4 regions of the Streptomyces sp. NPDC050161 genome follow, and region 1 is predicted to be linked to each of the others. Evidence: riboswitches for the same ligand, from Rfam matches in the RefSeq annotation. Region 1 holds a riboswitch; each other region holds the start of a gene.
What was found. A riboswitch is a leader RNA that binds a small molecule or an ion and turns the genes downstream of it on or off. The one in region 1 is predicted to bind cobalamin.
Positions count from the first base shown of each region.

Region 2: it holds a riboswitch for cobalamin, as region 1 does, so the genes downstream of both, ACIBK8_RS33975 (prenyltransferase/squalene oxidase repeat-containing protein) here and metE (5-methyltetrahydropteroyltriglutamate--homocysteine S-methyltransferase) in region 1, are expected to answer to the same signal.
Region 3: it holds a riboswitch for cobalamin, as region 1 does, so the genes downstream of both, ACIBK8_RS09450 (CoA-acylating methylmalonate-semialdehyde dehydrogenase) here and metE (5-methyltetrahydropteroyltriglutamate--homocysteine S-methyltransferase) in region 1, are expected to answer to the same signal.
Region 4: it holds a riboswitch for cobalamin, as region 1 does, so the genes downstream of both, ACIBK8_RS01285 (ribonucleoside-diphosphate reductase subunit alpha) here and metE (5-methyltetrahydropteroyltriglutamate--homocysteine S-methyltransferase) in region 1, are expected to answer to the same signal.

Region 1 is NZ_JBITJM010000040.1:12,124-19,103, forward strand. It holds gene ACIBK8_RS34780 (glycosyltransferase) at 1-407, shown strand, start outside; gene ACIBK8_RS34785 (acyltransferase family protein) at 404-1,639, shown strand; gene metE (5-methyltetrahydropteroyltriglutamate--homocysteine S-methyltransferase) at 1,716-4,079, opposite strand; cobalamin riboswitch at 4,249-4,432, opposite strand; gene ACIBK8_RS34795 (MFS transporter) at 4,482-5,774, opposite strand; gene ACIBK8_RS34800 (helix-turn-helix domain-containing protein) at 5,846-6,658, shown strand; gene rsgA (ribosome small subunit-dependent GTPase A) at 6,940-6,980, shown strand, end outside.
Region 2 is NZ_JBITJM010000035.1:25,502-32,481, forward strand. It holds gene ACIBK8_RS33970 (SCO2322 family protein) at 1-558, opposite strand, end outside; gene ACIBK8_RS33975 (prenyltransferase/squalene oxidase repeat-containing protein) at 558-1,826, opposite strand; cobalamin riboswitch at 2,005-2,172, opposite strand; gene ACIBK8_RS33980 (MBL fold metallo-hydrolase) at 2,237-3,343, opposite strand; gene ACIBK8_RS33985 (aldehyde dehydrogenase) at 3,603-5,054, shown strand; gene ACIBK8_RS33990 (ferredoxin) at 5,054-5,287, shown strand; gene ACIBK8_RS33995 (TetR family transcriptional regulator) at 5,477-6,232, opposite strand; gene ACIBK8_RS34000 (glycosyltransferase family 4 protein) at 6,472-6,980, shown strand, end outside.
Region 3 is NZ_JBITJM010000004.1:364,070-371,049, reverse strand. It holds gene ACIBK8_RS09455 (acyl-CoA dehydrogenase family protein) at 1-201, opposite strand, end outside; gene ACIBK8_RS09450 (CoA-acylating methylmalonate-semialdehyde dehydrogenase) at 198-1,697, opposite strand; cobalamin riboswitch at 1,896-2,071, opposite strand; gene ACIBK8_RS09445 (APC family permease) at 2,154-4,046, opposite strand; gene ACIBK8_RS09440 (hypothetical protein) at 4,334-5,842, shown strand; gene ACIBK8_RS09435 (hypothetical protein) at 5,956-6,246, shown strand; gene ACIBK8_RS09430 (non-oxidative hydroxyarylic acid decarboxylases subunit D) at 6,280-6,528, opposite strand; gene ACIBK8_RS09425 (non-oxidative hydroxyarylic acid decarboxylases subunit C) at 6,604-6,980, opposite strand, start outside.
Region 4 is NZ_JBITJM010000001.1:289,633-296,612, forward strand. It holds gene ACIBK8_RS01285 (ribonucleoside-diphosphate reductase subunit alpha) at 1-1,478, opposite strand, end outside; cobalamin riboswitch at 1,636-1,796, opposite strand; gene ACIBK8_RS01290 (hypothetical protein) at 1,913-2,131, shown strand; gene mctP (monocarboxylate uptake permease MctP) at 2,163-3,833, opposite strand; gene ACIBK8_RS01300 (DUF3311 domain-containing protein) at 3,830-4,090, opposite strand; gene ACIBK8_RS01305 (GntR family transcriptional regulator) at 4,360-5,121, opposite strand; gene ACIBK8_RS01310 (extracellular solute-binding protein) at 5,363-6,631, shown strand; gene ACIBK8_RS01315 (carbohydrate ABC transporter permease) at 6,722-6,980, shown strand, end outside.

The DNA.
Region 1 (6,980 bases):
TGCGTTCGCCCGCCTTCACCGCCCGCCAGAAGCTCGGCCTGCTCGTCCTGCTCGGCTGGCGCGAGGTGCAGCCGTGGCTGACCCTCCAGATCCTGCCGATCCTCGCGTACTCCGCCTGGCGGGCCGGCGGCCTGACGCACCTCGACTGGGCGGTGCCGGTCTGCCTCCTGGCCATGCTCCTCACCGTGGCGGCAGGACCCGTGCAGGCGCTCTTCGCCTGGCGGCTCGCGGTGCCCGAACTGCGCGGCCGTAGCCCGTGGTTCTGGTCGTACCTGCTCGTCTCGACCGTCTTCTACAGCCACTTCAAGAACATGGTGGCCCGGCAGGCCCACCTCAAAGAGGCGCTGGGCGACCGGCAGTGGCGGGTCACCCCGCGCGCGGCGGTCAAGGCGGTGGCGCGGCGATGAGCACCGAAACCGCCACCCGCCCCCCGGCGGCCCCGGCACGCCCGCCCGAGGGCGCACCGGCCCGCAGCCGTGCGTCCGACATCGACGGTCTGCGCGGCCTGGCGGCGCTGAGCACGCTGATCTTCCACGTCTGGCAGCAGTACTACCGCTACGACGCGGCCGGCAGCCACCCGCCGGTGGACAACCCGCTGATCGGCGCCGCCTTCTCGTTCGAGATCATCGACCTGTTCTTCGTGATGTCGGCGTACCTGCTGACGCTGTCCTACGCCCGCGCGGCGATCGACGGACGCTCGATCAGGCCCGCCCGGGTCTTCCTCTTCCGGCGCGCGATCCGGATCCTGCCGCTGTACGTCCTCGCGGTGCTCGTGGTCTGGGCGAGCCGCAACCCGACGCTGCCGGGCGACTGGCGTGATCTGGCCGAACACCTCACCTTCACGCACGTCTTCGACCAGCACCGGATCTTCTACACCCTCGGCCCCACCTGGTCACTGTCCCTGGAGGTCTGCTTCTACCTCGTCCTGGTGGCGATCGGGCCGCTGGCGGTACGCGCCTGCCGCCCGCTGCGGCAGCGGCGGACCCGGGTGGCGGTGTGCGCGGCGGGCTGCCTGGCGCTGTACGCCGTGCCGTTCGCCTGGATCGCCGTCGCCCACTACGGGTACGGCGTGCCGCACACCGACTGGGCGGTCTACTTCGGCCCGCAGGCCAGGTTCGGCGGCTTCGCGGCCGGGATGGGGCTCGCCGTGCTGATGGCCGCGCTGGGGGAGCGGGGCCGCCTCGGCAGGCGCGTCGCGCTGCCGCTCTGCGCCGCCGCCGTCGCCGGTCTGTACTGCCTGTCGCTGTTCTCCACCCCGGAGAACGCCGCCTTCACCTTCTACCACCCGCTGACCTCGGGGCTGTGGCTGCTGCTGCTCTTCGGCACCGTGCACGTACGGCGGAAGAGCCTCTGGAACCGGATGCTGACGGCCCGTTGGCTCTCCGCCGTGGGCCTGGTCAGCTACAGCCTCTTCATCTGGCACGAGCCGGTCATGCTCCAGCTCCACAAGGCGGGACTGCTCCCCACCGACCAGGCGGGCTTCCTGCCGGCGCTGCTGATCGTGGCGGCCGTCGCGCTGCCGGTCGCGGCGCTCAGCTACTGGCTGCTGGAGTACCCGGCGAGCCTGCTGGGCCGCCTCAAGGACTCCCGTGGCCGCCCCCGGGACTTCTACCCGGAAGCGGCCCGCCAGGCGTCGTAGCAACCGGCGTCCCGGACAAGGGAGTTGCGCGCCTCCGGGCCCTGTGAACCGCACAGGACCCGGAGGCGCGGGTGTGTCAGGAGGCCGTGCCGGACAGCCCGCCGCGCACCGTACGGGCGGCGGTGACGAGGTTCTCCAGCGAGGTGCGGACCTCGGCCCAGCCGCGGGTCTTCAGGCCGCAGTCCGGATTGACCCACAGCCGCTCGGGGGGAATGGCCCCAAGTCCCTTGCGCAGCAGCGCGGTCACCTCGTCGGTGTCCGGGATGCGGGGCGAGTGGATGTCGTAGACGCCGGGCCCGGCCTCGCGCGGGTAGCCGTGTGCGGCCAGTTCGCGGGCGACCTGCATGTGGGAGCGGGCGGCTTCGAGGCTGATGACGTCCGCGTCGAGGTCGTCGATGGCCTGGACGATGTCGCCGAACTCCGCGTAGCACATGTGGGTGTGGATCTGGGTGTCGGGGCGCACCCCGCCGGTGGTCAGCCGGAACGCCTCGGTGGACCAGGCCAGGTAGGCGGCGCGGTCAGCGGCCCGCAGCGGCAGCGTCTCGCGCAGCGCGGGCTCGTCGACCTGGATCACCGAGGTGCCGTTCGCCTCCAGGTCGTTCACCTCGTCGCGCAGTGCCAGCGCCACCTGGCGTGCGGTGTCGCCGAGCGGCTGGTCGTCGCGGACGAAGGACCAGGCGAGCATGGTGACAGGGCCGGTGAGCATGCCCTTGACCGGCCGGTCGGTGACCGACTGGGCGTACGTCGTCCACCGGACCGTCATCGGCTCGGGCCGCGAGATGTCGCCGGCCAGGATCGGCGGCCTGACGTAGCGGGTGCCGTAGGACTGGACCCAGCCGTGCCGGGTGGCGAGGTAGCCGGTGAGCTGCTCGGCGAAGTACTGGACCATGTCGTTGCGTTCCGGCTCGCCGTGCACCAGGACGTCGATCCCGGCCTTCTCCTGGAAGGCCAGTACCTCGCGGATCTCCGTCGCGATCCGCTCCTCGTACGCGGCGGAGTCGATCCGCCCGGCGCGCAGGTCGGCGCGGGCCGTGCGCAACTCGGCGGTCTGCGGGAACGAGCCGATGGTGGTGGTCGGCAGCAGCGGAAGCCCGAGGTGGGAGCGCTGGGCGGCGGCACGGTCGGGGTACGGCGCCGAGCGGTGGACGTCCGCGTCGGTGACGGCGGCGGCGCGGGCGCGTACGGCCGGGTCGTGGGTGAGGGCGGAGTGGGCCCGGGAGGACAGGTCGGCGCGGTTCGCGGCGAGTTCGGCGGCGATGGTGTCGGTGCCCTGCGACAGGCCCCGTGCCAGCGTCACCAGCTCCGCGGTCTTCTGTTTGGCGAAGGCCAGCCAGCGGACGATCTGCGGGTCGATGTCGCGTTCGGCGGCGGCGTCGAGCGGCACGTGCAGGAGGGAGCAGGACGCGGCCACGTCGACCCGGTCGGCGAGGCCGAGCAGGGTGCCGAGGGTGGACAGCGACTTCTCCAGGTCGTTGATCCAGATGTTGCGGCCGTTGACCACTCCGGCCACCAGGCGCTTGCCGGGCAGCCCGCCGACGGCCGCCAGCGCGTCGAGGTTGGCAGCCGCCGCGTCGGTGAAGTCGAGCGCCAGGCCGTCCACCGGCGCCTTGGCCAGGACGGGCAGGGCGTCTCCCAGGCGGTCGAAGTAGGAGGCGACCAGCAGCTTCGGGCGGTCGGTGAGCGCACCCAGATCGCGGTAGGCGCGGGCGGCTGCGTTCAGTTCGGCCGGCGTGCGGTCCTGCACCAGGGCCGGCTCGTCCAGCTGCACCCAGTCGGCGCCCGCGGCCCGCAGGTCACCGAGCACCTCGGCGTAGACGGGCAGCAGCCGGTCGAGCAGGGTCAGCGGCTCGAAGCCGGCGTCGACGCCGGGCGCGGGCTTGGCCAGCAGCAGATAAGTGACCGGGCCGACCAGGACCGGGCGCCCGGTCAGGCCCAGCGCGGCGGCCTCCTTGAACTCGGCGACCTGCCGCGTGGAGTCCGCGGCGAAGACCGTATCGGGCCCCAACTCCGGCACCAGATAGTGGTAGTTGGTGTCGAACCACTTGGTCATCTCCAGCGGCGCCACCTCCTGGTTGCCGCGGGCCATCGCGAAGTAGACGTCAATGGGGCATCCCCTGCTCGAACGAAGCTGAGAGCTTGGGGAAAGGTCGGCGGCCACCGCGCCCCGGTGGCGGGCGGGGATCGCGCCGACCATGACGCTGGTGTCCAGCACGTGGTCGTAGTACGAGAAGTCGCCGGTGGGCACCTCGTCGATGCCGGCGTCGGCCAGCTGCTGCCAGTGGTGGCGGCGCAGCCCGGCCGCCGTGCCGCGCAGCGCGTCGGCGCTGACCTGGCCCTTCCAGTAGCCCTCGATGGCCTTCTTCAGTTCCCGGTGCTGACCCTGGCGGGGGTAGCCGTGCACGGTGGCCCGTGCTGCCGCGGCTGCGGACTTGCTGGTCACGGAACTCTCCTTCGCGAGTGTCTCTCCATGCGACCCCGGTGTGGTCACGGGCGCGAAGGGTGCCGAACCCGGCGGACGGCGCCCAACGCGCCTGTGCCCGCCTGATTACGTACGCCGACCCGCCCACGAGGTCACCGGGATCACCGCGCACGAGGCCGCGCGCGGGCAGTGGCAGGTCTTCGGACTCACGGGCACGTCTGCCTCGGGCAGACACCTACTGGCCGTCGCTTCCCGGCCCCGTTCGGGGCCAGTGCGTATGACGGCGGTCGTTCCCGTTCACCGCTGCGGGGCAGTCCCGGATTCCCACCGGGTTCCCTCTTGCGACGCGCCTGCCTGGCGGACAGGGCGAACCAGCTGCACCGCCCAGCCTATGGGCTCGGCCGGGGATCCGGACAGTGCCGATCAGATGCCGGAACGTGAGGTGGGACACCCGCTGCCCGGCAGCAGTCCGACGAGCAGGCCGGCCAGTGCCGCGGCGGTGCCGGTGGCGACCACCGCGGGCCAGCCGCCCGCCGCCCAGGCCAGCGTCCCGCACAGCGACCCGAGGGCGATCCCCAGGAAACGGAAGGTGAAGTAGAGGGTGTTGAGACGGTTGTGGATGGCCGGTTCGAGGGTGAACAGGGCCGCCTGACAGGCCGCTTGGCTGCCCCAGACACCGACGTCCAGGACGATCACCCCGGCGGTCAGCCACCACAGATCGCCGCCGCCCGGCAGCAGGAGCAGCCAGCCCGCGATGACCAGGCCGAGCAGGGCGGCCAGCGCGCCGCGGCGGCCGATGCGGTCGGCCAGCCGCCCGGCGTACGGGGAGGCGAGCGCGCTGGCCGCGGCCACCAGGCCGAACAGACCGATCCCGGTCGGGCCCAGCCGGAAGTGCTGCTGGAGCAGGAACGTCAGCGTCGTCCAGAAGGCGCCGAACGCGATCCCCACCAGCGCCCCGGAGACCGTGATCAGCCGGACCAGCGGGAGGGTGCGGAAGAGCCGCGGGAGTGAGGCGAGCGTGGCGCGGTAGGGGGCGGTGCCGGTCGCCGGGACGGACGGCAGCGCCCGCCGCAGCACGAGGACGAGCAGCAGGGTGAGCACACAGGAACAGCCGTACACGGCGCGCCACCCGGCGAGTTCGGCGAAGGAACCGGAGTAGGCGCGGGAGGCGAGCACCCCCACCAGCAGCCCGCCCTGCACGGTGCCGATGATGCGCCCGCGGCCCGTGCCCGGCTTGCCGGCCCCGCCGTCCGCCCGGTCGGCCAGGGCCACCGCGAGCGGCGTGACCAGCTGCGGGACCGGCGACAGCAGGCCCACGGCGAAGCTCGCGACGATCAGGCACCACACCGAAGGGGACACCGCGCACACGGCGAGCGCCAGGGCGGAGGCCGTGCCCAGCCAGAGGATCAGCCGCCGCCTGTCGTGACTGTCGCCCGCAGGTACCAGCAGCAAGATGCCCGCCGCGTACCCGAGTTGGGTGGCGGTGGGGACGGCCCCGAGAGTGTCGGGATCCGCGCCCAGGGATGCAGCCACCGCGCCCAGCAGCGGCTGGTTGAGATAGACGTTGGCCGCCGTGACGGCGCTGGTGGCCGCCAGCAGCCAGATCAGCGCCCGGCCCGGCCCGGGGATCCCGGGCGCGGGCAACGCCGCCGTGCCGCCGCCGCGACGGAAGCGGGGCCGGTACCTGACAGGGGGAGGGGAGGAGGAATCGCTCACATGACCCGACGCTAAGCCGCCGCCTCCCGGCATACTTTCGTTGTCCTGCCATCGTCTGTCGAGAATGTGCCATGTACGGAAAGAGCGAGCACCGCGACGACTACCAGCACGTTCCGAGGCCGCTCGCCGCGATGGCACGCGACCTCCCCGACGGCCATCACATCCCGCCGCACCACCACCGGCGCGCCCAGCTGATCTACGGCACCACCGGGGCCATCACCGTCGCCACCGACTACGGCCTGTGGGTGGCACCCGCCACCCGCGGTGTCTGGATCCCGGCCGGCCTGACCCACGCGATGACCTGCGCGGGCGCCGTCGCCATGCGCACCCTCTACCTCCTGCCGCAGGCCGTCGGACAGCTGCCGAAGACCCCCACCGTCGTCGCGGTCTCCCCGCTGCTGCGCGAACTCATCGACGAGGCGACCCGCATCCCCCTCGTGTACGACCGCGACGGCAGGGACGGCAAGGTCATGGAGCTGCTGTTGCTCCAGCTCGTCCCGCACCCGGTCCCCGCGCTGCACCTGCCGGCGCCTGACGACCCCCGGCTCGACGCGCTCTGCGAGGCGATCAGGCGGGATCCGGGCGACCGCTGGACGACCGCGGACGCCGCGGCCGTCGCCCACCTGAGCCCGCGCACCCTGCACCGCAGGTTCACCGCGGCGACGGGGATGAGCCCGGCCCACTGGGTGCAGCAGGCCAGGCTCGTCCGCGCGGTCACCCTGCTCGCCACGGGCACCCCGGTCACGGCCGTCGCCGCCCGCCTCGGCTACGCCACCCCCAGCGCCTTCACCGCGATGTTCCGCCGCGCCCTCGGCACCACCCCCACGGCCTACTTCGCCGACCGCGCGGGCCGGGCAGCCGCCGACGGGCCGGGCGACCGCTGACCGGGCCGGGCGACCGCTGACGGCGGCCTCCGCGAAAATCGTTGGTGCCTTCGTCGGCGGCCGGGCTACGGTGAAGCCGTTCCGCACGGAGGCCGCCATCCGGCCGCCGTGCCAGGCCGTGAACGGACCAGGAGGTGTGACCGATGACTGTGGTGACAACGGGCGCTGCCCGTACCCGGAAGAGCATCAGTTCCGCTTCCGTGGCCTCCGGCTGAGACTTCGACCCTTTCCTTCCCCCGCGTCGCGCGGGGTGCCGGGGCCGCCCTTGTGAAGGGTTTCCCTTGAATTTCCTGTCTGCTTCACCGGACACGCCGGCCCGCAC
Region 2 (6,980 bases), on a different contig from region 1:
CGCGCCCGCAGCCGGCTTCCCCGACGACGGCGACGCACCGGCCGACGCACCCGACCCGCTCACCTGCTCCGCGCACCCCGCCTTCGGATAGTCAGCGACGCCGCACAGCAGCCCGTGCGCGTCGTACCGGAGAGACGTGGCCACCGCCGCCAGCGCGTCACCCGCCGACGCGTCATCGGGCACCCGGGCACACTCCTCGCGCGGCTTCGGCGGCTGCTCGCCCTTCGGCGCATCCGCCGCCGTACCGAAATCGATGACGACCCCGACCCGCTTCGTGCCGTCCTTCGCCGGCGTACCGGCACACAGCGCCTTGAAACCGGCCGCGGGACGTGGCTTGCCCGCGGCGGCCGAGTCCGTGCTGACGGTGAAGCGGAAACCGGTGACGGCGCCGTCGGCCGGACGCATCGTGGCCGGGCCCTGCGTGGCGTACGCCCAGGACCCGCCGTCACCGTCCCAGAAAGACCAGTAGCGGTACTCCTGCGCCTGGGCGGGGCCCGCGCCCAGACCGGTCACGGCCGCCGCGAGCAGCAGGGCACAGGCGAGGCGCGTACGCCGCATCACAGCCCGCGCTTCCGTCGGCCGCTGATCAGGAAGCCGATACCGGCACCCACGGCGAGACCGATCACGATCACCCACCACACGTTGAAGCCGCCGTCCGACCCGGTGTCCTTCGGATCCTTGGCGGGCGACACGGACTGCCCGTCACCGGCCGGCTTCGGGCCCGTCGCGTTGAGCCCCGCGACCAGGTCCTTGCCGCCGAAGTCCCGCGGGTCGGCGCCGGTCGCGTGCGCGGCGAACACCAGCTGCGCGTACGCCGCAGGGCCGCCCGTCTTCGCCCACGGCGCGCCGTTCTTCTCCAGCCACGCCAGCGGTTCGCGGGCCGCCGCGCGGTGCCCGCCGGCGGCCAGCGCCACCACCGCGTCGGCGGTGTTGCCCACGTCGGGCTGCTTCTCCGCCCCCGGCATCGCGGACGGCAGGTGCTGCCCGTTCTTGCCGAGCTGCGCCACGAGGTAGGCGTCCGCGCCTTCCGCGGCCTCCTCACGGTCCGCCGCACCGGCCTTCCCGCCGTCCTCGCAGGACGGCGCCGCAGGTGCGCCGGCGTCCTTGCCCGCCGGGCCGACGACGAAGCCCTTGCCCAGGGCGCCGGTCGCCGCGGCCGCCGACGCGTCCGCGTTCGCCGCCGCGCCCTTGAGCTGGAAGGTGAACGCGCCCCGCTCGCCCTCCTTCACGTCACAGCCGAGCCGGAAGGTGAGCAGCCCCTCGTACGGAGACCTGCCGCCCTTCGTCACCGACTCGGGACGCTCACCGGCCGCGGTCAGCGCGCCGATCACCACGGACGTGGAGTTGGCGTCGCTCGGCGAACCGGCCGTCGAAGGCCAGCCGCCGTCGTCGTTCTGCACCGACTTCAGCCAGCCCACCGCCTTGTGCACGGCCTCGTCGTGCCCGCCGAGCGCGGCCAGCGCCTGCACGGCAGCCGCCGTCTGGTTGGTGTCCCGCATCGTCTTGGCGTCACACGCCTTCGCCGGGTCCGCGCGGAACGCGGCGAAGGCGCCGTCCGCGCACTGCTGCCCCGCCAGCCAGTCCACGGCGGACGCGGCAGGACGCACCCCCACCGTGTGCTGGGCAAGCAGCGCGAGCGACTGCCGCCACACCCCGTCGTACTGCGCGTCCCCGGAGCCGTACAGGCCCGCGGGCAGCTTCTTCGGGGCGGGCGGCGGCGAGTCGGCGAACGCGGCCGGGGCGGCGGTGCCCAGCACGGCGGCAGCCGCCAGCGCGGCGGCCACACGGCGCGCCAGGACGGCGAAGGAGGGGGCCATGGGGGCCATCGGTCGGTGCCTCTCGGTCGGTTCGCAGCGGTGGTGGTCGGGCACGCCCTACGCAGCCACGCTCGGCCGGCCGCCGCGTCGGCGGCCGTGGTGACCGTACGCGGTGGCACCGGGCTCAGCTCCGTATACCTCGACGGTGCCGCGCACCGGCCGGCCGCGGGCGGCGGATCCGGTGGCGGGAGCCTTGGTGTGCCCCACCGGGTGCTCCGGCTCGTACGGGCTCCGTGCGGCGCGCGCGTGCTTGCGGCGCGCGGGACGGGCCCGCCCTGACGGTTGCGGGTCAGCGCCGGATTTCCACCGGCTTCCCCCGATCGGGCACGGATGAAGTTATCCGCACACTTTAGCGGGCGGTCGCCACGGCAGGGCCAGCGGCGGCCCGCCGGGACCGGGCCCGCGGGCCGCCGCCCCGGTCACATCGCGCGAAACCGCACCGGGTCGGCGCCCGGCAGCTGCTCGGCCCGCCCGAGCTTCACCAGACGGCGCAGATGTGCCTCGGCCTCGGACACCGCGATGTTCCGGGAGCCGTGCGGGATCTGCTCCCAGGGCCGGTTCCACTCCATGGCCACCGCCAGCTGCCAGAGGGTCAGCGGTTCGCCGAGCAGGGCGTGGATCCCGTCGAGCCGTTCCTCGTGGTGCGCGATCAGCTCCCTGGCGCGGCCCGCGGCGTCGGTGAACGCGTACTGATGGGCGGGCAGCACCTCGGCGGGCGCGAGGCGGGCGACCCGCTCCAGGGAGGCGAGGTAGTCGCCGAGGGGGTCTGCCCAGTTGGAGGGGCGCCGGGAGCCAGGGGGATTGCCGGTGCCCGTCGCGTCGTCCGGCTCCTCGTACAGGCCGATGTGCGGGGTGATGCCGGGCAGCAGGTGGTCGCCGGAGAACAGCCGCCCGAAGCCGTCCGCCGGGCCCTGCGGCGCGCCAGGGGCGGCCTGCCCCGGGTGGGCCTCCTCCAGGTGCAGGCAGACGTGGCCCGGCGTGTGGCCCGGTGTCCACAGGGCGCGCAGCCTGCGGCCCGGCAGGTCGAGCAGCTCGCCGGGGGCGATCGGGCGGTCGGGCAGCGCGGGGCTGCGGCCGGGCAGCGCGCGGGTGCCGGACTTCCTGGCGCGGGCCGCGCGCAGCGGCGCCAGGTGGTCGTCGGGGGCGCCGGACGCGGTGAGCTTCGCGGTCAGGTAGTCGAGCCAGCGGCCCGGTTCGGCCTCGCGGGTGCGGCGGACCACGTCCGTGTCCGCCTCGTGCATCGCGATCCAGGCGCCGGACGCCTCCCGTACGGCGGCGGAGAGGCCGTGGTGGTCGGGGTGGTGGTGGGTGATCAGGACGCCGTGCAGGTCGGGGACGGCGAAGCCGCAGGCCGCGACGCCGGCGACGAGGGTGTCCCAGGAGTCCGGGTCGTCCCAGCCGGTGTCGACGAGTACCGGGCCGCGGTCGGTCTCCAGGAGGTGGACGAGGGTGTGCCCGAGCGGGTTGTCGGGGATGGGGACGGCGATGCTCCACACGCCGCCCCTGTGGTCGGTCACCTGCGTCATCCGGTCCCCTTTCGGCGCAGCCAGGCGGCCCACTATAACTAGAACCGGTTTCAGTGCGGCGTGAAGTGGCCTTCTGCCGGGCCGGAGTTGGTGACCGTGGAACGGCCGTTACGGGCGGCGCGGAGGGATTCGGCCCTCGCCGTGGACTCCTCCCGGGGGAGGTGGTATCAGTTTCTGATGCAGCGTCAGGAACCGGCGGGAGCAGCAGTTCCGGTCGGCCAAGGCGGCCAAGGCGGCCCATCCGCGGGAGGCGGCAGCGATGAGCGACCTCGTCGAGTACGGAAAGCTCTACATCGGTGGTGAGCTGGTCGATCCGGCAGGACGCGACACGATCGAGGTGGTCTCACCCCACACCGAACAGGTCATCGGCCGCGTCCCGCACGCCTCGCGGGCCGACGTCGACCGCGCGGTGACCGCGGCCCGCACCTCCTTCGACTCCGGGGTCTGGGCGAACGCCCCGCTCGACGAACGGATCGCGGTGATCACCCGGATCAAGGACGCCTTCGCGGTCCGCAGCGAGGAGATCGCCAAGGTCATCAGCGCCGAGAACGGCACCCCCCTCACGTCCGGGATCATGGTGCAGTCGCTCGCCGCGATGCTGGTCTGGGACGCCGCCCTGAAGGTCGCCGCCGACCACCCCTTCGAGGAACGCCGCGACGGCATACTCGGGCCGCTGCTGATCCGCCGGGAGCCGGCGGGAGTGGTCGCCGCCGTGGTCCCCTGGAACGTCCCGCAGTTCACCGCGGCGGCCAAACTCGCGCCCGCCCTGCTGGCCGGCTGCTCGGTGATCCTCAAGGTCTCGCCCGAAACGCCGCTCGACGCGTACCTGCTCGCCGAGATCGCCACCGAAGCGGGGCTGCCCGACGGCGTGCTGTCGATCCTGCCCGCCGACCGCGAGGTCAGCGAGTACCTCGTCGGGCACCCCGGCGTCGACAAGGTGTCGTTCACCGGATCGGTCGCCGCCGGGCGCCGCGTCATGGAGGTCGCCGCCCGCAACCTCAGCCGCGTCACGCTGGAACTGGGCGGCAAATCCGCCGCCGTCATCCTCCCGGACGCCGACCTGGACGCGGCCGTCGCCGGCATCGTGCCGTTCGCCTGGATGATCAACGGCCAGGCGTGCGTGGCCCAGACGCGGATCCTCGCACCGCGCTCCCGCTACGACGAGATCGCCGAACGGTTCGCCGCCGCCGCCGACGCGCTGACCATCGGCGACCCGCTGGACCCGGCCACCGAACTCGGCCCGCTGGTCGCCCGCCGCCAGCAGCAGCGCTCCCTCGACTACATCGCACTCGGACAGCAGGAAGGCGCCAAAGTCCTTGCGGGCGGCGGCAAACCGGCCGGACAGCCGACAGGCTGGTACGTCGAGCCGACGCTCTTCGGCGACGTCGGCAACTCCATGCGGATCGCCCGCGAGGAGATCTTCGGCCCGGTCATCTGCCTGCTGCCGTACGAGGACGAGGCGCAGGCGGTCCGCATCGCCAACGACTCCGAATACGGCCTGTCCGGCTCGGTGTGGACCGCCGACACCGAACGCGGCATCGACATCGCACGGCAGGTGCGCACCGGCACGTACTCGGTGAACACCTTCAGCATCGACATGCTCGGGCCTTTCGGCGGCTACAAGAACTCCGGTATCGGCCGGGAGTTCGGCCCCGAGGGCTTCGACGCGTACCTGGAGCACAAGATGATCCACCTGCCGGCGGGTGCGTGATGGCGGACCGCTGGCGGGTGGAGGTGGACCGGGGCGTGTGCATCGGGTCCGGGATGTGCGCGGGGGCGGCGCCGGACGGCTTCCGGCTGGACTCGGCCCGGCAGTCGCACCCCGTGGCACCGGAGGCGGACGCCGCCGAGAACGTCCTGGCGGCGGCCGAGAGCTGCCCCGTCGAGGCGATCACCCTGACCCTGGCCGACAGCGGGGAAGTGGTGTTTCCGCCGGAGGAGTGAGCGGGGGGCGGGAGGGGTGGGTCCGTAGGGGGTGGGGGGAGTGGTCCCGTAGGGGGCGGGTGGGCCCCTTGCGGGCCAACTACCCGAGGCGGAGGCGGAGTTAACGCTTCCTCTGCCGCTGACGCTTCCTCTGCCGTCGGCGCACCCTGCTCCGTTACACGTCCTGCGCCGCTGACACGCCCCGCTCCGTTAACGCTTCCTGCCCCGCGATGCCGCCGCAGCCGATTTCGGAGCGGTCTCCGTCGCCGCGGGCGCCTTCCCGGTCGCCTCCGAAGCCGTATCCGCGGCCCCCGCCGCCGTCAGGTCGATCAGCCGGCAGACCGTCTCGATGTCGATCTTCACCTGGGCGATCGATGCCCGGCCCGACAGCCAGGTGATCAGGGCCGAGTGCCAGGTGTGCTCGATGACCCGGACCGCGGAGAGCTGGGCGGGTGTGGGGGCGGCGGTGCCCCCGGGGCCCTGGGGCCTGCGGTGGGCGGCGGGCGGCCCCATCGCGTCGAGGATGATCGCGGTCGTCAGCCGGGAGACGGTGTCCACCTCGGGGCTCACGGACCGGTCGGCGAAGGTCAGGGCGCGCACCATCGCATCCGCCAGATGCGGCTCGCGCTGGAGGGCGCGGAACGCCCGCATCAGGGTCTGCGCCACCCGCGCGCCCGGGTCCTCCTCCGACGGCGGGCGCTTGCGCAGCGTCTCGTGCATGTGCTGGAGCTGGTCCTGCATGGTCGCGACGAGCAGGTGCACCTTGGAGGGGAAGTAGCGGTAGAGCGTGCCGAGGGCGACGCCGGACGACTCGGCGACCTCGCGCATCTGGACGGCGTCGAAGCCGCCGCGGCTCGCCAGCCTGGCGCTGGTGTGCAGGATGCGGCGGCGCCGCGCCTCCTGACGCTCGGTCAGGGGAGGACTCGCGGGAAGCGCCGGCCTGGCCGCCTTGGATTCCGTAGTCATATGTCCCATTCCGTGGCATCCCGTCCGCGATGCGGTGAGTACCGGTGGTGTGATCGGCACAGCATGGCAGGGGCTCCGGTCGTGGCGCGAATCACCTGATGCGGCTCCTCGCGTCCCGTCCTCGGCCGGTAGATTCGCAGCTCCGTGAACTGATGAGTAGCCCAGCAGTTCTGAAACTTGTTCTAGATTACCGCCAGCGGTTACGCTCCGGCGAAAGTCCAGTGAGAAGGGGGCCGCGCGTGACCGCAGAGGCCGTCCAGGCAGCCGCGCCTCGCCCCGCCGAGGCCCTCTCTGCCACCGCCCAGCCACCTGGCGACCGCCCGCTGCGCATCGCGATGCTCACGTACAAGGGGAACCCGTTCTGCGGCGGGCAGGGTGTCTACGTACGCCACCTCTCGCGCGAACTCGCCCGCCTCGGCCACAGCGTCGAGGTGATCGGCGCCCAGCCCTACCCCGTGCTCGACGAAGGCGTGCCGCTCACCGAACTGGCCAGCCTCGACCTCTACCGCCAGCCCGACCCGTTCCGCACCCCGGGACGCGGCGAGTACCGCGACTGGATCGACGCACTCGAAGTCGCCACGATGTGGACCGGCGGCTTCCCCGAACCGCTGACCTTCTCGCTGCGGGCCCGCCGCCATCTCGCCGCCCGCCGCGGCCAGTTCGACGTCGTGCACGACAACCAGACGCTCGGCTACGGCCTGCTCGGCGGCCCCGGCGCCATCGGCGCCCCGCTGGTCACCACCATCCA
Region 3 (6,980 bases), on a different contig from region 1:
GAGCCCGGAGCCGCCGGATTCCTCGCGGACGTAGACACCGCCGAGCCCGAGTCCGGCCGCCTTGCCGATGACGTCGAGCGGGAAGTGCTTGTCCTGGTCCCAGGCGACGGCGTGCGGGGCGAGGTGTTCCGCAGCGAAGTCCAGGGTGACCTGGTGGAGGGCGAGTTGGTCTGCGGTCAGGGAGGTCGTCACGGCGCTCATCCCATGGTCGGCAGGGTGAAGTTCGCGCTTTCCTTGACCCCTGACGGCCAGCGCGAGGTGACGGTCTTGGTGCGGGTGTAGAAGCGGATGGCGTCCGGCCCGTGCTGGTTGAGGTCGCCGAATCCGGAGCGCTTCCAGCCGCCGAAGGTGTGGTAGGCGACGGGCACCGGGATGGGGACGTTGACCCCAATCATGCCGGTCTCCACCCGGCGGGTGAAGTCCCGCGCGGTGTCGCCGTCCCTGGTGAAGATCGCGACGCCGTTGCCGTAGGGGTGCTCGGTGGGGAGCCGCAGCGCCTCCTCGTAGTCGGCGGCGCGTACGACGGACAGGACGGGTCCGAAGATCTCTTCCTGGTAGATCCGCATGGCCGGGGTGACGCGGTCGAAGAGCGAGGCACCGGCGAAGAAGCCGTTCTCGTGCCCCGGGAGGCTGAAGTCCCGCCCGTCGACGACGAGTTCGGCGCCTTCCTGGACGCCGGACGCGACGTATTCGCGGACCCGGTCGACGGCTTCCTTGCAGACCAGCGGGCCGAAGTCGGCGTCCGGGTCGTCGGATGTTCCGATGCGCAGGGAGGCGATCCGTTCCCTGAGCCGGGCGACCAGCGCGTCGGCGGTCTCCTCCCCCACCGGCACGGCGACGGAGATCGCCATGCAGCGCTCCCCCGCGGAGCCGAATCCGGCGCCTATCAGCGCCTCGACGGCCTGGTCGAGGTCCGCGTCCGGCATCACGATCAGGTGGTTCTTGGCGCCGCCGAAGCACTGGGCGCGCTTGCCCTGCGCGGCGGCAGCGGCATAGAGGTGCGCGGCGACGGGCGTGGAGCCGACGAAGCCGAGCGCCTGGACGCGCGGGTCCTGCACGAGGGTGTCCACCGCCTCCTTGCCGCCGTTGACGACGTTGAGCACGCCGGGCGGCAGGCCCGCCTCCAGGAAGAGTTCGGCGAGCCGCAGCGGTACGGACGGGTCGCGTTCGGACGGCTTGAGCACGAAGGAGTTGCCGCAGGCGATCGCCGGGGCTGCCTTCCAGAGCGGGATCATCGCGGGGAAGTTGAACGGGGTGATACCGGCGGTGACGCCGAGCGGGCGGCGCAGCGAGTGGACGTCGATACCGCTGCCCGCGTTGTCGCTGAACTCGCCCTTGAGCAGGTGCGGTATGCCGGCGGCGAACTCGACGACCTCCAGGCCGCGTTGGATGTCGCCGTGCGCGTCGGGGACGGTCTTGCCGTGCTCGGATGACAGCAGCCGGGCGAGTGAGTCCTTCTCGGCGTCGACGAGTTGGAGGAACCGCAGCAGGACGCGGGCGCGGCGCTGCGGGTTCCATTCGCCCCACGTCTGCTGGGCCCGTGCCGCGTCGGCGATGGCCGCCTCGGTCTCGGCGCGGTCGGCCAGCGGCGTCCTCGCCTGTACGCGGCCGGTGTTGGGGTCGTACACGTCGGCGTGGGCGCCCGAGGTTCCCGGGAGGTGCTTGCCGCCGATGAAGTGGGTCAGTTCACGGACCATGGATGCCTGCTCTCGTCAGGTGAGATCCGGGGATGGCGCAGCGCGGTCCGGCGGCGGGCGCGGGTGGGCGCGCCGCCGGAACAGCTGGAACGCAGGGGCGAAGAACCGTCACCGGGCGGGGAGTGCCGCCGGGTGCGCCGGATCACCAGGGTCGTGGGTACGCACCGGTGCCATGCGTGTCTGCTCCATCCTCGTGGACAACACGGAACACCCCGCGGCCGGTATCCTGACTCCCGGATCAGCGCCCGTCCTCGTGCCTTCCCGACATCTGGCTCGTCAGTGGCGTGTCCTGCGAGGACGAACTCCCCGGTCACAGTGGCGGGACCGCGCCGGATTCACACCGGCTTCCCTGCACCGCGGGCTTGTCCATGAACATATAGTTGGACGTCCTAGTAAGTCCACCCCCCTTGGTGATCTCGGCGGCCCGCACCCCTCTTTCCGGACGGCCACCGTCCCTCAACTCCGCAGCCGCAACCGGCAGATCCCCGCGTTCGTGCCACGGCGTACGGCACGGGCGACCACCGCGCCGCGCTGGTTGTGCAGCAGCCGCTGCCACGGCCGCGCCGGTTCGGTCTCGGGGATCAGGACGGTGATCCGGGCGGTGGGGTGGGCGGCCCCCAGGTCCCTGACGTAAGCGGCGATGGGGCGTCCCAGGTCCCGGCGGTCGGAGTACAGCCGCAGCAGCGGTACACCGGGGCTCCAGCGCGCCCAGTCCGCCTCCAGCGCCGCGGCCACCGCCCGGTCGTCGGCGTCGGTGTGGGCGACCGTCACGGCGTGGACCTCGTCACCCATCGAGACGGCTGCGGACAGCGCGTCACGGGTGAGGCGGGTCAGCGAGGAGACCGGTACGACCACCAACGAGCGCTCCCGGCACGGGAGTCCGGGAGTTTCGCCGACGCCGATCCGCTCGCCGATCCGGTCGTAGGCGCGGCGGACCAGCAGGAAGACCGCCACCAGGGCGGGCAGGGCGAGGACGATCAGCCAGGCGCCGTCGGGGAGTTTGGTGGCGGTGACGACGACGGCGCTGACGCCGGTGAGCAGGGCGCCGAACCCGTTCAGCGCCGCCTTGCCCGCCCACCGCGGGCCGCGCACCCGCTGCCAGTGGCGGACCATGCCCGCCTGGGCGAGGGTGAAGCCGACGAACACACCGATCGCGAAGAGCGGTACGAGGGTGCGGGTGTCGCCGCCGGACAGCACCAGCAGCCCCGCGGCAACCAGCGCCAGGGCCAGTACGCCGTGCCGGTGCACCTGCCGGTCCGCGCGCAGGCCGAAGACGTGCGGCAGGTAGTGGTCACGCGCGAGCAGCTTCAGCAGCACCGGCAGCCCGCCGAAGGACGTGTTCGCGGACAGCGCGAGCAGCGCGGTGGTCGCGAACTGCACGATGTAGAAGGCGGTGTGGTGCCCCAGCGACGCGTCCGCGAGCTGCGCGAGCACGGTGACACCCTCGGCCGGCTGGAGCGAGAAGCGGGAGATCAGCACCGACAGGCCGATCAGCATGACACCCAGCAACGCCCCGAGCGCGGCCTCGGCCCGGCGGGCCCGGCGGGCGGCCGGCGCGCGGAAGGACGGCACGGCGTTGGCGATGGCCTCGACCCCGGTCAGCGCCGAACAGCCGGAGGCGAACGCCTTCAGCAGGAGCAGGGCACCGACCGACGCCGCGTCGCCGGTGAGCACCGGCGCATGACCCGCGGCCGACTCCATGCTCACCGGGTGGCTGCGGAACAGGCCGACGACGATCAGCACCAGGATCGAGCCGACGAAGACGACGGTGGGCAGGACGAAGGCACGCGCCGAGTCGGCGATCCCGCGCAGGTTCAGCGCGGTGATGACCGCGAGCACGGCCAGGCACAGCCACTGGCGGTCGTCGTACAGGGCGGGAAAGGCGGAGGTCAGGGCCGCGACACCGGCGGTGACGGCCACCGCGGCGTTGAGCACGTAGTCGAGGACGAGCGAGGCGGCGGCCACCAGCCCTGCCCGGCGCCCCAGGTAGGCGGTGGCGACCGCGTAACTGCCGCCGCCGTCCGGGAACGCGGCGATGACCTGCCGGTAGGAGGCAACCAGCACCGCGAGGAGGACGACGATCGCGACGGTGACCGGCAGGGTGAAGCCGAGCCCGCGGGCGCCCGCGGCGGCCAGGACCAGGGCGATGGCCTCGGGCCCGTACGCCACCGATGCCATCGCGTCCAGCGAGAGCGCCGCCAGGCCGGTGATCGCGGTGAGCCGGTGCCGCGCGCCCGGATCGGCCGTCGGCTCGGTACCGGCCGCGGCGCCGGGCGGCGGCAACGGCGGGGCGGGTCGCGGCGGGTCGGGATCGGGCGGCGGCACGGTCTCGGTGGTCGGCACGGACATCGGGCGGAGCTCCTTCGGTGCGGGTCGGCCCAGCGTGTGCCGCCCGTGGCGCCGCGACCCGGCCCCTTGCGGATTCTTGGCGCGATGAGGCGCCGCCTTCACGCATCCCTGACGCGCGGCAGGCGCCTGACCTGCCCAAAGCGCCCGCGACCCGGCTGCCGCCGGCGCCCTCCCCTGCGCACGGCTACTCCCAATGGCAGCCGCGCGCTGGCCCGTCCCACGCGCCTCGGGCAGCGTGGGGCTCCCTGACGACCCGATGAACGGCCGGGCCCCGGCGAGGAGCGGCCATGCACGAACGCCTGGCGCCGCGTCCGCTGCGGCCCGCGGGCCCGGCCGGAGCGCGCTCCCGTACCGCCCGCGCCGCGCCGTGGCCGGCCGCGGTCGCCGTCGTCTTCGCCCTGGTCCAACTGGCCGTGGTGGTACCGGGTTCGGAGCTGGGCTGGGACGAGACGGTCTACGTCAGCCAGGTCGGCCACCAGGCGCCCGCCGCGTTCTTCAGCGCGCCCCGGGCCCGCGGCGTCTCCTATCTGGTGGCACCGGTCGCCGCCCTGACCACGTCGACGACGGCGCTGCGGGTCTACCTCGCCGTGCTGTCGTCGGCCGGCCTGTTCGGCGCCCTGTGGGTGTGGCGGAAAGTCTTCGCCCCGCCGGTACTCGCCTGCGCCGGGGCCCTGTTCGCGGGGCTGTGGCCCACCGTGTTCTACGGCTCGGCGGCCATGCCGAACCTCTGGTGCGCCCTGGGGGCGCTGGCCGCTGCCGGCTACCTGGTACGCGCCTGTGGCGGCCCCGGCGACCGGGCGGCGCCCGCAGGGGTGGCCGGGTCGGTGGCCGTGGTGACGCTGATGCGGCCCGCCGACGGGCTGTGGCTGGCCCTGCCCGCCGCCGTCGCCGTCCTGCTGGTGCCCGCCCTGCGCCGCCCGGCGATCGTCGTCGCGCTCCCGGCCGGGCTGCTGGTGGGCGGCGCGTCCTGGGTCGCGGAGGCGTACACGCGGTACGGGGGCCCGGTCGCGCGGCTGCACCGGGCCGGTGAGATCCAGGGCGGCATCGGCTGGCAGCTCGCCGTCGACGACCAGGTGCGGGCGCTGGCCGGGCACACCCTGTGCCGGCCCTGTGACGTGCCGTGGGACGCTCCGTACACCGCCGTGTGGTGGTGCGTGCTGCCGCTGCTCGCGGCCGGTGGCGTGCGGGCCGGGATCCGGGCGCACCGGACGGCGGCCGTCGTGCTGCCCTGCGCGGTGGCGGCGGCCCTGGCCTTCCCCTACCTGTTCCTGATCGGCTATGCCGCGCCCCGGTTCCTGCTGCCGGTCTACGCGCTGCTGGCGCTGCCCGTCGCGGTCTGCGTCGTGCACCTGTGCACCGCCGCGGGCCGGCCGGTGCGGCGGGCGGTGTGCGGTGCGGTGCTCGCCGTCGCGCTGGCCGGGCATCTCGGCGTGCAGTTCCAGGTGCTCGGCCGTGTCGCGTCCGGCAGCCGCTCCACGGGCCGTGCCTACGCGCAGGCCGCCGCGGCGCTGCACCGGCTCGGGATCCGGGCGCCGTGCACGCTCAGCGGCGAGCAGGCCGTGCCCCTCGCGTACTACGCCGGCTGCGCTTCCCGGCAGACCGGCGGCCACGACAGGAGCAGCACACCGGCCGGTCTGGAGGCCGTCGCGCGCCGGATGCCGGTGGCCGTGATCGCACCTGCGGGCGCCGGGCCGCCGCCCTTCGCCCGCGCCTGGCGGCCGGTGGACCTGCCGCGGCTGCCCGGTTCCGCCGGGGCCTGGCGCGCGTATCTGCCGCCGGGTACGGACCGGCGCTGAGCGTGCGCGGCCCGGCCTCCGGGCGACGCACTGCGCCGAACGGCCGCCGGTGCCAGACTTGAGGAACCACGCCCGGCCGCCGGCCGGTGCCCCCGTCAGCGAGGGGGAGTTCCATGACCTGGGCATCCTGGACCACCGTCGGGATTCACGCGCAACCCGGCGCGGTGCGCACCGTGGAGGGCGGCGTGATCGACGGCGACCTGACCGTGCACACGACGTGGTCGGACGGGCAGGCCCACGTGGCGGCGCAGTACACGGGCGGGGCGGACTGGTTCACGATGGTGGGCAGCCCCGTGCCGTGCCCGTCGGAGGAGGCCAGCCGCACGTTCCATCAGGCCGTCGTCGAGGCGATCCGCGGCGGTGAGGACGCCGGGCCCGCGCTCCGGCGGCTCTTCGGGCAGTGAAGCGGGCGCTCCGAAGGACGCCCGGCGCACGGCTCAGCCCGTGGGCTCGCGCAACGGGGGCACGGCCGGGACTTCGATGGCGCCTTCGATGTCGGCGCGGGTCATCGTGAAGCGGTCGGGGTAGCTGTCGCGGCGGGTGCGCCTGGCGGGTTCGCAGGTGCGCCACATGTAGAAGCACTGCCGGCACTGGAGGACGTCCCAGGCGCCGGGCACGGGTGAGGTGAAGACGTTCTCGACGGCCGGGTGCGCGCAGCGCGGGCAGACCGTGGCGGGTGCGGACATGGTGCGGATTCCTTGCGTGAGGAGGGCCGGTTCCTTGCGTGCGGAGGGCCGGACGGGCGGTGGCCGCCGGGGAGTTCAGCGGCGGGCGGCGAGCTGCCGGAGGCGTTCGAGCCAGACGGCGGTCTCCGGCAGGTCGTGGACCTGGTTGCCGTAGTTGCCGCGGCGGTCGGGGGCCACGGGTGTGGTGGCGTCGATGACGAGCTTGTCGACGATGCCGGGTGTCACCGCCTGCGGGGCCAGTTCCAGGACGGGCAGGTTGGGAATCTGGATGAGGTCGCCCGCGGGGTTCATCTTGGTGGACAGCGCCCACATGACCTGGGGCAGGTCGAAGGGGTCCACGTCCTCGTCGACGACGATGACGGTGGCGGCGTAGCCCAGGCCGTGCGGGGTGGTCAGCACCCGCAGGCCGACGGCCTTGGCGAAGCCGCCGTAGCGCTTCTCGGTGGAGACGA
Region 4 (6,980 bases), on a different contig from region 1:
TCCAGCCGCTCCCAGTCCATCTCGCCGTTCTCACCCAGGTGAGCCGCGAGGTTGACCGACCCGAGGTTGCAGACCGCGGTCTCCCCGTCGTCCGTCACCTCCAGGATCTCGGTGCACAGGTTGGACGAGTGCACGACCTTGCCGGGCTCGGCGGTCTGGTTGGCGGTGCGGTTGGCGGCGTCCTTGAACGTCATCCAGCCGTTGCCGGTCTGTGCGAGGGTCCGCATCATCCGGGCGTAGAGCACTCGCGCCGGGATCTGCTTCAGGGCGCGGCCTTCGGCCTCCGCCTTGCGGTACGCGGCGTCGAACGCGTCGCCCCACAGGTCGACCAGTTCCGGCACGTCGGACGGCGAGAACAGCGACCAGTCGGCGTCCGCCTCCACCCGGCGCATGAACTCGTCCGGGATCCAGTGCGCGATGTTCAGGTTGTGGGTGCGCCTGGCCTCCTCGCCGGTGTTGTCGCGCAGCTCCAGGAATTCCTCGATGTCCGCGTGCCACGTCTCCAGGTAGACGCAGGCCGCGCCCTTGCGCCGGCCGCCCTGGTTCACCGCGGCCACCGAGGCGTCCAGGGTCCGCAGGAACGGCACGATGCCGTTGGAGTGGCCGTTGGTGCCGCGGATCAGCGAACCGCGCGCCCGGATACGGGAGTAGGAGAGGCCGATGCCGCCGGCGTGCTTGGAGAGCCTGGCGACCTGGTGGTAGCGGTCGTAGATCGAGTCCAGCTCGTCCAGCGGCGAGTCCAGCAGGTAGCAGGAGGACATCTGCGGGTGGCGGGTGCCGGAGTTGAAGAGGGTGGGGGAGGAGGGGAGGTAGGACAGCGAGCTGGTCAGCCGGTACAGCTCGGCGACGTCGTCGAGCGCCGCCGCGGAGTCGTTCTCGGCGAGGCCGCAGGCCACCCGCAGCAGGAAGTGCTGCGGGGTCTCGATGACCTGGCGGGTGGTGGGGTGCCGCAGCAGATAGCGCGAGTGCAGGGTGCGCAGACCGAAGTAGCCGAAGCGGTCGTCGGCACCGTCCGCGAGTGCCTTCTCGACCAGCGCGTCCAGGCGGGCCGCGTGGCTGCGGACGAACGCGGCGGTCCGGTCGGCGATCAAACCTTCGCGGTGGCCGACCTCGACGGAGGCGGAGAACGCCACGGAGCCCTGGCCGGCGGCCTCTTCGGCGATGGCGAGGGTGAGCAGCCGCGCGGCGAGCTTGGAGTACTGCGGCTCGTCGCCGATCAGGCCGGCCGCCGCGTCGATGGCCAGGGTGCGCAGCTCGGCCTCGTCGGAGCCGGGGTGCCGGCCGCGGAGCGCGGCGGCGGCCACCTTGCCGGGGTCGGTCGCGGTGAGGTCGGCGGTCAGCTCGGTCAGGGTGCGCAGCAGGGCGGTGCCAGGGGCGTCGTCGGCGTGCTGGGGGCGGCCGTCCGCGGTGGGGAGCGTGGCCGCATCGGGCGATCCGGCCTCGGCGGCTGTCGCGGACTCCGTTGGCGCGATGGTCACGTGGTGCTCTCCCTCACTCGGCGGGGGCCGGGAGGGGCGGTGCGCGACGGCCGCACGCGGGCATACGGCACCCCGGACACACGGGGCGCGGGCACACCGCGCGGCGTCCACCGGCCCATCCCTCGGGGCCCGGACGTATCGACGTCCACGCCGATGGCGGCGCGGGCGTACTGTCGGCAGGTCTTCGGACTCACAGGTGCGCACGACAGGCGGTGAAGCGATGTCTGCGCATACGTACACCGTTGCGGGACAGTTCCGGACTCACACCGGATTCCCCTGCGGCGACAGCGAGCACGAGCATACATGTGGGGGTGCCACCTCGTGCGCACCCCCACATCTAGTGAGTCGTGTGTGATCGCGCGGTGTCTGTCAGTGGTCCCCGCTATCGTCGTTCCCACGTTCCCCGCACTGCGACGACAGCAGGAGGAGGCCCCATGACCGCGCTCGCCGACCGGCCGCACAGCACGCTCACCGACTACTTCGAAGAGGCCGCCCGGATAGTCGAGCGGGCGGAGGAAGGCGTGCGGCTGGAATTCATCGGCGGGGTAGAGCTGACCCCGGGCGGACGGCCCGCCGCGTCCGTCCCAATACGGCGACGGCCCGCCGTGCCCGCCCCCATACGGCGACGGGCCGCCGCGTCCGGAGGGACGTGACGGCCCGTGCGGGTGCCGGAGAGAGCCGGGGTCAGTGGCCGGTCGCCGAACCCACTGCTGTGGGCGGCAGTTCGGAGTCGGCGGCCTTGTCGCCGACGTCCGCGGTGTAGTCCCCGGGGCTGGTCTCGTCGACGCCGTCAGGCGCCTTCAGGGCCCGCAGGACGAAGGTCAGCACGACCGTCACCAGGACGTTGAGCACGATCGCGGTCAGGCCGATGTAGCCGATCTGGCCGATGCCGGGGATCTCGGCGTTGGAGCCGCCGAAGTGCGCTTGCGTCGGGCTTGCCACGCCGTACGCCGCGAGCGTGCCGTAGACCATGCCGACCGCCCAGCCGGCCAGCAGCGCCCAGCGGTGGAACCAGCGGGTGAACAGGCCGCCGACCAGCGACGGCATGGTCTGCAGGATCCAGATGCCGCCCAGCAGCTGGAAGTTGATCGCCACGGTCTTGTCCATGCCCAGGACGAAGATCAGCGCGCCGACCTTCACGAGCAGTGAGACGAGCTTGGCGACCTTGTGCTCCTGCGCCGGGGTGGCGTGCGGCTTGATGAAGTCCTTGTAGACGTTGCGGGTGAAGAGGTTGGCCGCCGCGATGGACATGATGGCGGCGGGCACCAGCGCGCCGATCCCGATCGCGGCGAACGCCACGCCGGAGAACCAGCTCGGGAACATGTCCTCGAACAGCTGCGGGATCGCCAGCTGCGCGTTGCCGTGGGTGTCCGTGCCCGCCTTGATCGCCATGAAGCCGAGCAGCGCGAGGAAGCCCAGCATGAGCGAGTACAGCGGCAGGATGGTGGTGTTGCGGCGGATCACGTTGCGACTGCGGGACGACAGCGTCGCGGTGATCGAGTGCGGATACATGAACAGCGCGAGCGCCGAGCCGAGCGCCAAAGTGGCGTACGCCCACTGGTTGTTGGGGCCGCTGGCCAGCTCACCGCGCGGCTTGCCGGTCGGCCCCGGCTCGGCGAACGCCTTGCCCGCCGCGTCGAAGATGGCGTCGAAACCGCCGAGTTTGATCGGGATGTAGATGATGGCGACGGCGATGACCAGGTAGATCAGCCCGTCCTTGACGAATGCGATCAGCGCCGGCGCGCGCAGGCCCGATGAGTAGGTGTACGCGGCCAGCACCGCGAACGCGATCAGCAGCGGGAGGTCCTTGACGAACCAGTTGGTGTTCTCGCCGCCGCCGACACCCATCACATCCAGGACGGCCTGGATGCCGACCAGTTGGAGGGCGATGTACGGCATCGTCGCCAGGATGCCGGTGAGCGCGATGGCCAGCGACAGGCCCTTCGAGCCGAACCGGCCGCGCACGAAGTCGGAGGTGGTGACGTAGCCGTGCTTGTGCGAGACCGACCAGAGGCGGGGCAGGAAGGTGAAGATCAACGGGTACACGAGGATCGTGTAGGGGACGGCGAAGAAGCCGGCCGCGCCCGCGGCGTAGATGGCCGCCGGGACGGCCACGAAGGTGTAAGCGGTGTAGAGGTCGCCGCCGAGCAGGAACCACGTCACCCAGGTGCCGAAACTCCGGCCGCCCAGGCCCCATTCGTCGAGGTTGGCGGACTGCTCGGCCTTGCGCCAGCGGGCGGCGAGGAAGCCCATGACCGTGACGGCCACGAAGAAGAAGATGAAGACGGCCAGCGCGACGCCGTTGACGCCGTCCGTGCCGGCCGCGGCCAGGGCGGCGGATGGGGTGGTGGTCATGTCGCCGCACCGCCCTTGCGGATCCGCTGCTCACGCTGGACCAGCTTGTACGCGGTCATCGTGAGCACGGTCGAGATCAGCACCCACAGCATCTGGTACCAGTAGAAGAACGGGATCCCGATGAGCCTCGGCTCGACCTTGGCGTACGAACTCACCCACAGCATCGCCACGAACGGAGCGATCAGGCAGAGCCCGGCCACCACACGCGTCGGTGTGACGACCTGTCTGGAATCCGGCGTTTCGGCTTGCTCTGTCATGACCGTGGCTCCGTCCCTGGCGATCTCCTGTACGAGGCTGGAAATCTATGGCAGCGCCGTGGCAGACGTCACTAGCTGTCCGCATATCGGTACGGCAACGACATCTTCCGCCAGGGGAACGGGACTTGGGCGACGGGTGCGCTCGCGGCCGGCCCGCTGGTCCACGCGTACGGGAAGCCGGAGGTCATGGACCCGCGAGGCGGCCCGTCCGGATTCCGTGCGGTCCTGGCGGTACGGCGGTGGCCGAAACCCCGCCGTACCGCGGGGTTTCAGTCGGCCGGGCGGCGCAGCCTGGCGACGAACTTGTAGCGGTCGCCGCGGTAGACCGAGCGCACCCACTCCACCGGCTGCCCCTGGGCGTCACGGGAGTGCCGGGACAGCATCAGCATCGGCAGGCCGACGTCGGTGCCCAGCAGACCCGCCTCGCGGGGCGTGGCCAGCGAGGTCTCGATGGTCTCCTCCGCCTCCGCGAGGCGCACGTCGTAGACCTCGGCCAGCGCGGTGTAGAGGGACGTGTACTTGACGAGGTTGCGGCGCAGCGCGGGGAACCGCTTGGCCGACAGGTGGGTGATCTCGATGGCCATCGGTTCGCCGCTGGCCAGCCGCAGCCGTTCGATGCGCAGCACCCGGCCGCCCGCGGCGATGTCCAGCAGCCCGGCCAGCCGGTCGTCGGCGGTGACATAGCCGATGTCGAGGAGCTGCGAGGCCGGTTCGAGACCCTGGGCGCGCATGTCCTCGGTGTAGGAGGTCAGTTGCAGCGCCTGCGAAACCTTCGGTTTGGCGACGAAGGTGCCCTTGCCTTGGATACGCTCCAGGCGGCCTTCGACGACCAGTTCCTGGAGTGCCTGGCGGACGGTCGTGCGGGAGGTGTCGAACTCCGCGGCGAGCGCGCGCTCGGGCGGGACCGGGGTGCCGGGCGGCAGGGTCTCGGTGATCTCCAGCAAGTGCCGCTTGAGGCGGTAGTACTTGGGTACACGAGCGGTGCGCGTGGCGCTTCCACTGCTCTCCGCGCTGCCCCCGTCGGTCTCCATGACCCGCCCTTCCGACCCCTGTTGCGCTGCCGTCACCGGCTCCTCCGTACATAGCGGCTCACATCGTGGCACGGGTGGGATCCACGTGCTCTCTCGCAGGTCCGCGCCCGGCAGATGTCGGTCCGGTAACGGAGCCGACAGCGACTCTTATACACCCTTGACACCCCAAAAGGTCTAGGCCAAGCTGCGGGCACTGGTCTAAACCATTAAAGACCACACCCGGCCTTTAGGGGAGAGCGCAATGAAGCGTGGGCTCATAGCAGCGACGGCGGTCGCGGGAATGCTGGTGAGTGTCGCTGCCTGTGGGTCCAGCGGCAACAGCACGGACGGAGCCGATGGCTTCAAGGGGCAGAAGCTCACCGTTTGGGTGATGGACGGATCCAACCCGGCGCAGTGGACCGAGCAGGTCTCCAAGGAATTCAAGAAGAAGACCGGCGCCACCGTCGACTTCAAGGTCCAGCAGTGGGAGGGAATCCAGCAGAAGCTGACCACCGCCCTCTCCGAGGACACCCCGCCGGACGTCGTGGAAATCGGCAACACCCAGACCGCCGCGTACGCCAAGGCCGGCGCCCTCCTCGACCTCGGCGACCTCAAGAAGGAGATCGGCTCCGACTGGAGCGACACCTTCAACAAGGCCGCGATGGCGGACGGGAAGCAGTACGCCCTTCCGTGGTACGCGGGCAACCGCGTCGTCATGTACAACAAGAAGATCTGGGCCGACGCGGGCATCGAGGGAACCCCCAAGACCCGCAGCGCGTTCTTCAAGGACCTCGACACCATCAAGAAGAAGACCCAGGCCGAGCCGCTCTATCTGCCCGGCCAGAACTGGTACTTCTTCGACGGCCTGACCATCGGCACCGGCGCGAAGCTGGTGAAGAAGGAGGGCGGCAAGTGGGTCTCCAACCTCGGTGACCCCAAGGTCGCCAAGGCCATGGACATCTACAAGACGTACCAGTCCTTCAGCTCCGCCCCCAAGAACAAGGACGAGGCCACGCCCCAGCAGGCCGAGGTCTTCGCCAAGGGCAAGACCGGCGCCGTCATCGCCATGGGCTACGAGGCTGCGACCGCCGTCAAGGCCGACCCGAAGATCAAGGACGACATCGGTTTCTTCACCATCCCCGGTGAGACCGAGGCCAAGCCCGAGGGTGTCTTCCTCGGCGGCTCCAACTTCGCGGTCGCGGGCGGCAGTCAGAAGCAGGACCTCGCCAAGGCGTTCCTCAAGGTCGCCCTCTCGAAGAAGGCCGACGCCCAGATGGTCAAGGAGGTCGGCTGGACACCCAAGTCGCCCGACCTGGAGGACGCGGCCAAGGGCAACCCGGCGGCCGAGGCGGCTGCCCCCGCGGCGGCGAAGGCCGGCGGCACCACGCCGCTGATCCCGCAGTGGGCCGCCGTGGAGAACGTGCCGAACCCGATCAAGAACTACATGACCGCGGTCCTCAGCGGTAAGACACCGGCCGACGCGGCCAAGGCCGTCGACGGAGAGATCAACAAGCGGCTGGCCCAGCAGTAACCACCCTGTCAGGTACGGGCCGGCCGTCCCCGGCCCGTACCGCAGCGTGTGCGACACCGGTACCTACGGGGAAAAGGGGAGCAGAGGGCCATGGCAGTGCAGCTCGACGACGCGGTGGAGAAGACCGCGCCGCGGATCGGCAAGGGCGGCGCCCCGCCGGCCGGCCGCAGTACCGGCAGCCGACGTTCGCGGGTCGCCCGCGGCACGCCCTACCTGCTGCTGCTCCCCGCCCTGCTCGCCACCGCGGCCTTCCTGGGCTGGCCGATGGTGCGCAACATCCTGCTCTCCTTCCAGACCCTCAACATGAAGGAGCTGATCCAGCACCTCACGGTCTGGAACGGCACCGACA